DNA from 3 places in the Micromonospora sp. RTBAU3-60 genome. Region 2 is predicted to be linked to each of the others. Evidence: riboswitches for the same ligand, from Rfam matches in the RefSeq annotation. Region 2 holds a riboswitch; each other region holds the start of a gene.
What was found. Region 2 has a riboswitch for cyclic di-AMP ahead of ACY34I_RS23705 (coiled-coil domain-containing protein). Riboswitches for the same ligand answer to the same signal wherever they lie in the genome.
Positions count from the first base shown of each region.

Region 1 (3,369 bases), on a different contig from region 2:
AGCATCGACGTACGCCTGGACCGGCTCTTCCGGGTCTTCAACAACCACCTCTACACGCACATCGACCCGTCCGTGCAGCAGGACGACCTGACCTCGATGGTGGAGGTGCCGGAGGGGGAGCCGTTCGTGCTGCACCCGGGCGAGTTCGTGCTCGCCTCGACGCTCGAGGTGATCTCGCTGGGCGACCAGCTCGCCGGCCGGCTCGAGGGCAAGTCGAGCCTGGGCCGGCTCGGGCTGCTCACCCACTCCACCGCCGGCTTCATCGACCCGGGCTTCTCCGGGCACGTCACGCTGGAACTCTCCAACGTGGCCAATCTGCCCATCACGCTCTGGCCGGGCATGAAGATCGGCCAGCTCTGCATCTTCCGGCTCTCGTCGCCGGCCGAGCACCCGTACGGCTCGGCGGTCTACGGCTCGCGCTACCAGGGGCAGCGCGGGCCGACCCCGAGCCGGTCCTGGCAGAACTGGCGGGTCTGGCCGACCCGCTGAGCACGCCGCAGGGGCCCCCGCGGCGCGGGAGCCCCTGCGGACCGGTCAGCCCGGGCGGCCGTAACTGTTGATCTGGCCGTCGTCGACGCGTTTCATGGTGATCGGCTTGCCGGACTGGGAGGCGTGCACCACCCAGCCGCCACCGACGTACATGGCGACGTGGTGCAGGTCGCTGTAGTAGAAGACGAGGTCACCGGGGCGTAGCTCGCTGCGGCTCACCCGCCGGGTGACATCGTGCTGCTCGCGGGCGTTGTGCGGCAGGGAGACCCCGGCCTTGGCCCAGGCCGCCATGGTGAGTCCGGAGCAGTCGTAGTGGTCCGGGCCGGCGGCACCCCAGACATAGATCTTGCCGATCTGGGCGCAGGCGAACTTCACCGCGACACCGGCCGGGCCGCCCGGGTAGCCGGCGGGGCAGGGCGCGGGGCGCAACGGCCCGCCGCCACCATTGCCGTAGACCTTGAGGCGGAGCTTCTGAAGCCGGGCGATCTCGGCGTCGATCTGCTTCTTCTGCGCCGCGAGCTGGGCTTCGGTACGGGTGAGCTGGGCGACCATCTCGTCCAGCGGCTTCTTCTTCGCGGCGAGTTGGTCGCGCAGTTCGGCGACGGCTTGCACCTCCTGCCGCTGGTGGTGCGCGAAGCGGTCGAGCAGTTCGAGGCCGTTGACCACCTCGCTCGGCGACCGGCTGCCCAGCAGGGCGTTGACGGTGGAGAGGTTGTTGCCCTTGTACGCGTCGGCGGCCAGCCCGCCGACCTGCCCGAGGGCGGCGTCGACCCGGGCCTCCAGCGGCGCGATCTGCTTGGCCAGCGCGTCGGCCTGCTTGCGCCGGGCAGCGAGCTTCTCGCGGGTGGAGTTGACCTGTTCGATGATCGGTTCGAGCTTGTTCCAGTCCTGGTCGATCTGGCGCTCGATCTCCGCGACCGACGGTTCGGCGTGGGCCGCCGTGGCGCCGCCGGTCAGGACGACGGCGGTGCCGACCAGGGCGGCGAGGGCGGTGGTGAAGCGGGACCAGCGTGAACGCGGCGCAGCCGCCGACCGGTCGACCGACCGGACCGACGGTGGCCGCGGGGCATGGTATGCCACCGGGCTCCGTACTCCTTCTTCCTGACCGCCTACCGGGTTAGCTGACGGGTTCGGGCGGGAAGGGAGGCGCCCTACCGCAGTGGCTGCGGATTCACCCCAGGTACCTGGGTCCCCGGCTCGCCCGGAGGCGACTCGGCGGTGTCCGACCGTCACCACCCGGGTTGGACGGTGAACCTACCGGTCGACGACTGACCAGACTAGGGACCGTTGTTATCGTTCCGCAACCCGTTGGGCCGTGACACTCCGTACCGGATTCGCGAACAAGCGGGGCATGAAGGTTTTCTACGGACAACATCTCAATTCGGAAAGGTATTGACCACAGGGCATCGGCGGAGTGAGGGTGGGGGCGCAGTCACCCCCATCCCTATCTGGAGGTTCAATGCACCTCTCAGCACTGCCACCGCGCAGACGGATACTGCTGGCCGCCGCCGTCGCGGCGGCCACCGCTCTCGCGACCAGCGGTCCCACCGCGGCGGCACCCCTCACCGCCGGGACCACCGACAGCGCAGACCGCCAGCAGCAGTACGCCACCGCGGCGGCGGAGTACGGCGTGCCGCAGAGCGTCCTGCTGGGCGTCTCCTACCTGGAGTCCCGCTGGGACACCCACACCGGCCAGCCCAGCACCAGCGGCGGCTACGGCCCGATGCACCTCACCGACGCCGAGCAGGTCGCCTCGACCCCGTCCAGCGCACACGTGGACGAGAACGAGGACCCCCGCGGCGACGAGTCCCGCCCGCTCACCGTCGACCTGAGCGCCGCGGCTGCGCCGTCCGGGGACGCCCTGCCCCAGGCTTCGCTGCAGACCATGGACGCTGCCGCCGACCTCACCGGCGAGTCGAAGGAGACGCTGCGCACCGACGCGGCCGCCAACATCCGGGGCGGCGCGGCGCTGCTGGCCTCGTACCAGAAGGAACTGGGTGGGCCGGTCGGCGCCGGCAGCGACCCGGCGGCCTGGTACGGCGCGGTGGCCCGGTATTCCGGCGCGGACACCGAGGACGCCGCGGCGGCCTTCGCCGACGAGGTGTACGACCAGCTGAGCCAGGGCGCCAGCCGGACCACCGACGACGGCCAGCGGGTGACCCTCGCCGCCACCGCGGTGACGCCGGACGAGTCCGGGCTGCACAAGCTCGGGCTGCGCCGCGCCGAGCGGCCGGACGGGATCGAGTGCCCGGTCCGCCTCGCCTGCGAGTGGATCCCCGCGCCGTACGGCGAATACACGATCCCCGAGACGAACATCGTGGACTACGGCAACTACGACATCGGCAACCGGCCGGCGCAGCAGAAGATCGAGTACATCATCATCCACGACACCGAGGGCTACTTCGGCCCCAGCGTGCGGCTCGTCCAGGATGTGACCTACCTCGGCTGGCACTACACGCTGCGCTCGGTGGACGGATACGTGGCCCAGCACATCAAGGCCAAGGACGTCGGCTGGCAGGCCGGAAACTGGTACGTCAACGCCAAGTCCATCGGCATCGAGCACGAGGGCTTCGCCGGCCACGGCACCTGGTACACCGAGGCGATGTACCGGACCTCGGCCAAGCTGGTTCGCCACCTGGCGCTGCGGTTCCAGATCCCGCTGGACCGGCAGCACATCCTCGGTCACGACAACGTCCCTGGCACCACCGCCGGGACCGTCGCCGGCATGCACTGGGACCCAGGCCCCTACTGGGACTGGTCGCACTACTTCGACCTGATGAAGGCGCCGTTCCAGTCGACCGGCACCCCGCACACCGGCCTGGTCACCATCGACCCGGACTTCGCGTCGAACAAGCCGGCCTTCTACGCCTGCAACCAGCA
Region 1 is NZ_JBUEGB010000002.1:278,960-282,328, reverse strand. It holds gene dcd (dCTP deaminase) at 1-489, shown strand, start outside; gene ACY34I_RS03440 (C40 family peptidase) at 535-1,569, opposite strand; cyclic di-AMP (ydaO/yuaA leader) riboswitch at 1,582-1,717, opposite strand; gene ACY34I_RS03435 (N-acetylmuramoyl-L-alanine amidase) at 1,949-3,369, shown strand, end outside.
Region 1: it holds a riboswitch for cyclic di-AMP, as region 2 does, so the genes downstream of both, ACY34I_RS03440 (C40 family peptidase) here and ACY34I_RS23705 (coiled-coil domain-containing protein) in region 2, are expected to answer to the same signal.

Region 2 (3,369 bases):
CACGGGGTGAGCAGCGCGCTGACCAGCCCGATCAGCCAGACCGCCACGCTCAGCGGTGCGAAGAGGTAGGTGACCAGCAGCCCCGCGGCCGGGTAGACCACCCCGGGGTCGGCGCCGCGCAGCCCGGCGATGCCCAGGGTGAGCAGCACCAGGTCCGCGCCGAGCCAGCCCAGCGAGGTGACCAGGTGCAGGGTGAGCAGGGCCTTGCGCGTGGTGGGCGAGAGTCGGCTCATGCCCTCGATGCTCGACCGTCGCCGCCCCGGCGTCGTGGGGCGCACGGCGACATCCGGCGTACGTCGGTGGGCGTACGGTGGCCCGCCGGGCGGCGGGCCACCGCGCGCTCAGTACACCGACAGGTGCACGTGGTTGGTGTGGTCGCTGGACGGGTCGCCGTTGCCCCCGCTGTACGCCTTCCACCCGCTGCTGGGCAGCCAGATCTGCTTGTACCAGATCACGTAGAGCACGGCGAGCGCATCGGCGTTGCGGATGAAGTACGCCGCCAGGTTGTTGCCGTACGTCTTGTCGCCGCCGGTGGCCACCCCGCCGAAACCGTCCTTCTGGGCGGCGAAGTCGCACGCCCGGCCCTTCGGGTGCTCACCCGAACCGCTGGGGCGGTAGCAGGAGACGTACCGGGTGAACCCGGCCGCCTTGGCCTGCTGGAGGGCGTGCAGCGTACGCGGGGTGATGCAGCCGTCGGCCGGCGTCGGGTCGCTGACGCTGCACGACTCCGGCGGCCAGGAGCCGTCGGCGTTGCGCGGCGCGGGGGTGGCGTTCGCCCGGGACGTGCCCTGCACGCTGCCGCCGGCGGTGCCGGTGGCCCGGTTGTTCGCCACCTTCAGCGCGCGTTCCGCCTGGTCCTTGCGCTTGGCCATCACCGCGACCTGCTTGCGCTGTTCCTGGATCTCGCGGTTGAGCGCGGCCTGGGTGCGGGTGGCCTGGTCCCGGGTGTCGATCAGGTCACGCAGCGCGCGGTCCTCGTGCGCGGCGACCTGCTGCAGGGTGAGCGCCCGGTCCATGAAGCCCTCGGGGTTGCTGCTGCCGAGCAGCGCCGCGGCGGTGCCGAGCCGTCCGGTGCGGTACGCCAACCCGGCGATCTCGCCCACCTTGGCGTCGCGTACGCCCAGCTCCGCGTTGATCGTCTTGAGTTGGGCGGTGAGCTGCTGCTGCCGGCCCACCGACCGGTTCAACGCCGCCCGCGCCTCCAGCCAGCCCTTGCTGGCCGCGTCGAGTTGGGCGCGCAGCGCCGGCGTGCCGCCCTCGTCGTCGCCGGGCGCGGCGGCGAGCAGGCCGGTCGGGGGAGCCGCCGAGGCGGGGGAGACCGGCGCGGTCGCGACGCCGAGGGCGAGCGCCGCGACGAGCAGGGCCGCCAACCGGGCGGCCGTCCGTCGTACAGGTGCCACTGCTGGCATTCACATGTCCTTCCGTCAACCGCCGACCGGGTTAGCTGACGGGTTCGGGACGGAAGATCCCTACCGCTGACGCGGATGCACCCCAGGTACGTGGTTCCCCGGCTCGCCGTGCTGCGGCGATTAGGCGACGGCCACCGCGGGCGCCGCAGGGGCGCCGCCCGGCGGAGGCCGCGACCGAGCCTACCGGCGCTGCCTCGACCCGTCCCCGGTGGCGGTGATCGAAAATCGGGCATAAGCTGGCATTAGTGGCAACAGCCACTTGAATTTAAGGTTGTCCTCAATTACCACTCAACGGTGCCGCAGGCGCCGGGTGACGCCCCGGGTTCGATCTGCAACGTGGCGTGATCGATCCGGAAGTCCTCGTGCAGCGCGGCCCGCGCGGCGGCGAGCACCTCGCCCACCTCGGTGCCCGGGGTCGTGGTCAGGTGCGCCGAGGCCACGTCCATGCCGGAGGTGAGTGTCCAGACGTGCAGGTCGTGCACCTCGGCGACGCCGGGCACCGCGGCCAGCCGGTCGTGCACCGCGGTCACCTGCAGGTGCTCCGGGGCGGCCTGCACCAGGATGCGGACCGCGGCCCGACCGAGCCGCCAGGTGCGCGGCAGGATGAACAGCCCGATCGCCACGGCGACCAGCGGGTCCGCCCACCACCACCGGGTGAACGTGATGACCAGGGCGGCGGCGATCACCCCGAGCGAGCCGAGCAGGTCGCCGAGCACCTCCAGGTACGCCCCCTGCAGGTTGATGCTCTCCTGCGCCCCGCTGCGCAGCAGCGCGAACGCGGCCAGGTTGGCGAGCAGGCCGAGCACCGCCACGGCGAGCATCGGTCCGGCGAGGACCTCCGGTGGCTCGCCGAACCGGCGGACGGCCTCGACGAGCACGTACGCGGCGACCGCGCCGAGCAGCACCGCGTTGGCGAGGGCGGCCAGCACCTCCAGCCGGTAGAGCCCGAAGGTGCGCTGCGGGTCGGTGTCGGCGCGCCGGGTGGCGGTGATCGCGGCGAGGGCCATGCCGATGCCGAGGACGTCGGTGAACATGTGCCCGGCGTCGGAGAGCAGGGCCAGCGAACCGGTCGCGAAGGCGGTCACCGCCTCGACCAGCATCAGAGCGCTGAGCAGCGCGAAAGCGGCCCAGAGCCGGCCGCGGTGGCGGTGCGCGGCGTTGGCCACCGTGCCGCTGTGGTCATGACCTGCGCCCACGCCCACACCCTTTCGTCCCGCACCCCGGCCAGGCCCAATCTATGCTCACATCGCTATATATGCAAGTGATCTGGTGGCGCGGCGCCACTACGACGCCTTCAGCTCGGCGCGTCTTTCGCCGCGCGCCGACCTGAAGCCGTCGCTGAAGCCGTTGCTGCAGCCGACGCTGGGGCCGTTGTCAGCCGACCGGGTCGAGGGTGGTGAGGCGCTGGGTGGCCCGGGAGAGCGCCACGTAGAGCGTCCGGACGCCGGACCCCGGATCGGCCCGGATCTCGCTCGGCGCCACCAGCACCACGCCGTCGTACTCCATGCCCTTGGCCTGGAGGCTGGTCACCACCTGGAGTCGGCCGCCGCCGAGTTCGCCCAGCCAGCCGGCCACCTCGTCCCGGCGCGGCACCGGCGTGATCACGCCGACCGTCCCCTCCACCTCGGCCAGCAGCGTGCGGGCCGCCGTCACGGTGGCCGGGGCCAGCTCGGCCGGCGGCACCGTCAGCTCGACCGGTTCGACGCCGGTGGTACGGACCGCGGTGGGCAGCGCCAGGTCCGGGTAGAGCCGACGGATCTCCGCCGCCGCCACCGCGAAGATCTCCGCCGAGTTGCGGTAGTTGGTGGTGAGTTCGTAGCGGTGCCGGCGCCGCCGCCCCAGCGCCTGGTCCCGGGCCCGGGTCAGCTCCTCCGGGTCGCCGGTCCAGGCGGTCTGCGCCGGGTCGCCCACCACGGTCCAGGAGGCCAGCCGGCCCCGCCGGCCGATCATCCGCCACTGC
Region 2 is NZ_JBUEGB010000026.1:41,499-44,867, reverse strand. It holds gene ACY34I_RS23710 (hypothetical protein) at 1-233, opposite strand, end outside; gene ACY34I_RS23705 (coiled-coil domain-containing protein) at 342-1,409, opposite strand; cyclic di-AMP (ydaO/yuaA leader) riboswitch at 1,414-1,546, opposite strand; gene ACY34I_RS23700 (cation diffusion facilitator family transporter) at 1,691-2,605, opposite strand; gene ACY34I_RS23695 (HelD family protein) at 2,784-3,369, opposite strand, start outside.

Region 3 (3,369 bases), on a different contig from region 2:
CGGTCCGGTCGTCACCGCTGTCGCCGTTCGCACGGCAACCACGCTAGTGGGCGCCGCGGAGCGGGCCGGGCGGAACCAGGGAGATCGCACATCGGCTGCGGCGGCCTCCCGGCCTGGCTAACATTCCCGGCGACGACCGGTCTCCGCTCGCTCGCCGGCGCCAGCGCCGGCCCGGTGAGCCGGCCAGCCCGGTGACACGTATCCAGCCGTGACTCGTTCGGAGACTCGCCATGGGCGCCGACCACACCCGTCCCGCTCCGCCCGCCCCGCCCCGGGTGCGACGGATCCTGGTCGCCACGGTGGTGCCGCTGTTCCTGGCGACCGTGGTCGCCGCGCTGGTGCTCTGGCCGCGGGACAGCCGGGAGCCGGCGGGCGACGCGAACCTGCCGCGCTACCACGGCACCGTGACCCGGGTGGTCACCGAGCCGTGCCCGCCGACGCCGGAGGAGGGCGCCGGCGGGCCCACGGGTCCCTGCGGGACCGCGACGGTCGCCGCCGAGCAGGGCCCGGACGCCGGCCGGCAGATCGAGGCACCCCTCCCGGCCGGCCCCGGCTCGCCACGGGTCGAGGTCGGCGACAAGGTCATCCTCGTCGAGCTGATGGACCCGGCCGATCCGACGGCCAAGAGCTACAACATCGCCGAGCACCAGCGCGGTACACCGCTGGTCGGGCTGGCCGTGCTCTTCGCCGTCGCCATCGTGGCGTTCGGGCGCTGGCGCGGGCTGGCCGCGCTGGGCGGCCTGGTGGCGAGCTTCGCCGTGCTGCTCGGCTTCGTGCTGCCCGGGATCGGCGCCGGCCAGCCGCCGCTGCTGGTGGCGATCGTCGGCGCCGCGCTGATCATGTTCGTGGTGCTCTACCTGACCCACGGGATCACCGCCGAGACCTCGGTGGCGGTGCTCGGCACCCTGGGCAGCCTGGTGCTGACCGGTCTCCTCGGCACCCTGGCCACCGCGGCCACCCACCTGACCGGCTACGGCAGCGAGGACGCCACCACGCTGTCGATGTTCCAGCAGGACGTCGACCTGCACGGGTTGCTCCTGGCCGGCATCATCATCGGCTCGCTCGGCGTGCTGGACGACGTCACGGTCACGCAGGCGGCCACGGTCACCGAGCTGGCGAACGCGAACCCCGGGCTGTCCCGGATGCAGCTCTACCGGGCGGCCACCCGGGTGGGCCGCGCCCACATCGCCTCCACGGTCAACACCATCGTGCTGGCGTACGCGGGCGCGTCGCTGCCACTGCTGCTCCTGCTGGTCGCCGACTCGCGACCGGTGATCGAGATCCTAACCAGCGAGTTCATGGCCCAGGAGATCGTCCGTAGCGCGGTGGCCACGCTCGGCCTGATCGCCGCCGTACCGCTGACCACCGGTCTGGCGGCGGTGGTCCGCACCGCCGGGCGGGCCGGCGCCGCGACGGACCCCGAGCCTCGCCCGCCGGCGTCCCGGCCGCCGGCCGAACGGCACGACGCGCTGGAGGCGCTCGGCGGAGCGGCCGCCGGACGGTCCGGACCGGAGAGGAGCACCGAGGCCACATGGTGACACTCCGGAGCGTGACCGTCCGACTCAAACGCGACCCTGGTCACGCAGGGCGACGACGAAAACGTGCGGTTGGTCGGCTTCGGGACGTAGCTCCGCAGCCGGGACGTCGGGTAACCTCACTGCCGGTCACCGCCGAAGGCGCGCACCGGCGCCTGCGGTGCCACCGCCCAATCGCCCCACGGCGAACCGGGGAACCAGGTACCTGGGGTGAATCCGCGCAGGCGGTAGGGGCCACTTCCGTCCCGAACCCGTCAGCTAACCCGGTCGGCGGTCGACGGAAGGGAACACTGTTGACGGCACCCCTGCGCCGCTGGTTGACACCCGTGGCGGCCGTGCTCGCCGCGTTCGCCATCGTCGCCGGGCCCACCCCGGCGCTGGCCGCACCCAACACCCCCACCCCCTCGGGGCACGAGGAGGACAACGATCCGCCGCTCATCACCGAGGTCATCGACGCGGCCAACCGCGGCTACCTGCAAGCCAAGGCGAAGCTGGACAAGTCGAAGCAGCGCCAGCTCCAACTGGGCCTCGAGATCCGGGCGGCGCAGGCCGACCTGGACGCGCTGCGGCCACAGGTGACCGAGATCGCCGCGCAGTCCTACCGGACCGGCCGGATGGGCGCGATGGCCATGCTGCTGGAGAGCAACGCACCCGACTCGTTTGTCCGGCGGGCCTCCGCCCTCGACGAGCTGAACCTGATGAACGCGCAGAAGCTCGCCGCGGTCAACGCCGCGAAGAATCGCGCCGAGCAGGCCAAGATCGCGCTCGACGCGGAGGTCCGCGAGCAGCAGAAGCAGACCAACGCGATGAAGCGCGAGAAGGCCGAGGCGGAGAAGGCGCTGGCGCTGGTCGGCGGGCGCGGGTTCACCGGTGGCCTGGTCTCGGCCACCTCCCCGGTCGCCCGCATCGGTCCCGGCCGGACCGCCGACGGGGGCTGGCTGCCCGAATCACGCAGCGTGAAGGACCCGACCACCTCGGGCTACATCACCCCGCGCACGCTGCACATGTACAAGGAGGTCAAGCGGGCCGGCTTCGACCGTTTCGTGGGCTGTTACCGCCCGGGCGGGCCCTGGGAGCACCCCAAGGGCCGGGCCTGCGACTGGTCCCTGCAGCGCAGCGGCTTCTCCCCCTGGCACAACAACGACATGCGAAGGTACGGCAACGACCTCGCCGCCTTCGTGATCCGCAACGCCGACCGGCTCGGCGTCTACTACGTGATCTGGAACCGGCAGATCTGGTTCCCGGCGACCGGGTGGAAGTCCTACAGCGGGCCCTCCAACCACACGGACCACGTACACGTGTCGATGCTGTAGCTGCCGTACCGCTCCGAGGGGGCCGTTCCGCGACCAGCGGGGCGGCCCCTCGTCGTCAACTAGGGCTCAACCGGCGACGGCGGTGGGCGGCGGAGCCGCGGGCGCGGCCGGGACCGGCAACGTCACGCCCGCCTTCACCTCGGCCACCGTCCGCACCTCGCCCGCGCTGAGCCGGTACGACATGCCGACTACCCCGCACCGTCCGGCCGCCACCCGCTCGGCGAGCACGGCGGACCGGGCCAGCATCGCCTCCACCGTCCGCGCGATGTGGATGTCGACGATGTCGTCGAGGTCCTCGACGCCCTGCCGGGCGGCCCGGGCCAGGCTGGGCACGACCGCGTCCACCAGCGCGCCGAGGTGGCCGGCGGGGGGCGTGCCGGTGGCGACCACCTCGCGGGCGGCCTGCACCGCGCCGCACGAGTCGTGGCCGAGCACCACCACCAGCGGGGTGCCCAGCACGGCGACCGCGTACTCGACGCTGCCGAGCACCTCGGGGCCGACGGTGTGGCCGGCGGTCCGCA
Region 3 is NZ_JBUEGB010000004.1:115,403-118,771, reverse strand. It holds gene ACY34I_RS05905 (hypothetical protein) at 1-33, opposite strand, end outside; gene ACY34I_RS05900 (YibE/F family protein) at 231-1,538, shown strand; cyclic di-AMP (ydaO/yuaA leader) riboswitch at 1,693-1,823, shown strand; gene ACY34I_RS05895 (coiled-coil domain-containing protein) at 1,829-2,848, shown strand; gene ACY34I_RS05890 (carbonic anhydrase) at 2,915-3,369, opposite strand, start outside.
Region 3: it holds a riboswitch for cyclic di-AMP, as region 2 does, so the genes downstream of both, ACY34I_RS05895 (coiled-coil domain-containing protein) here and ACY34I_RS23705 (coiled-coil domain-containing protein) in region 2, are expected to answer to the same signal.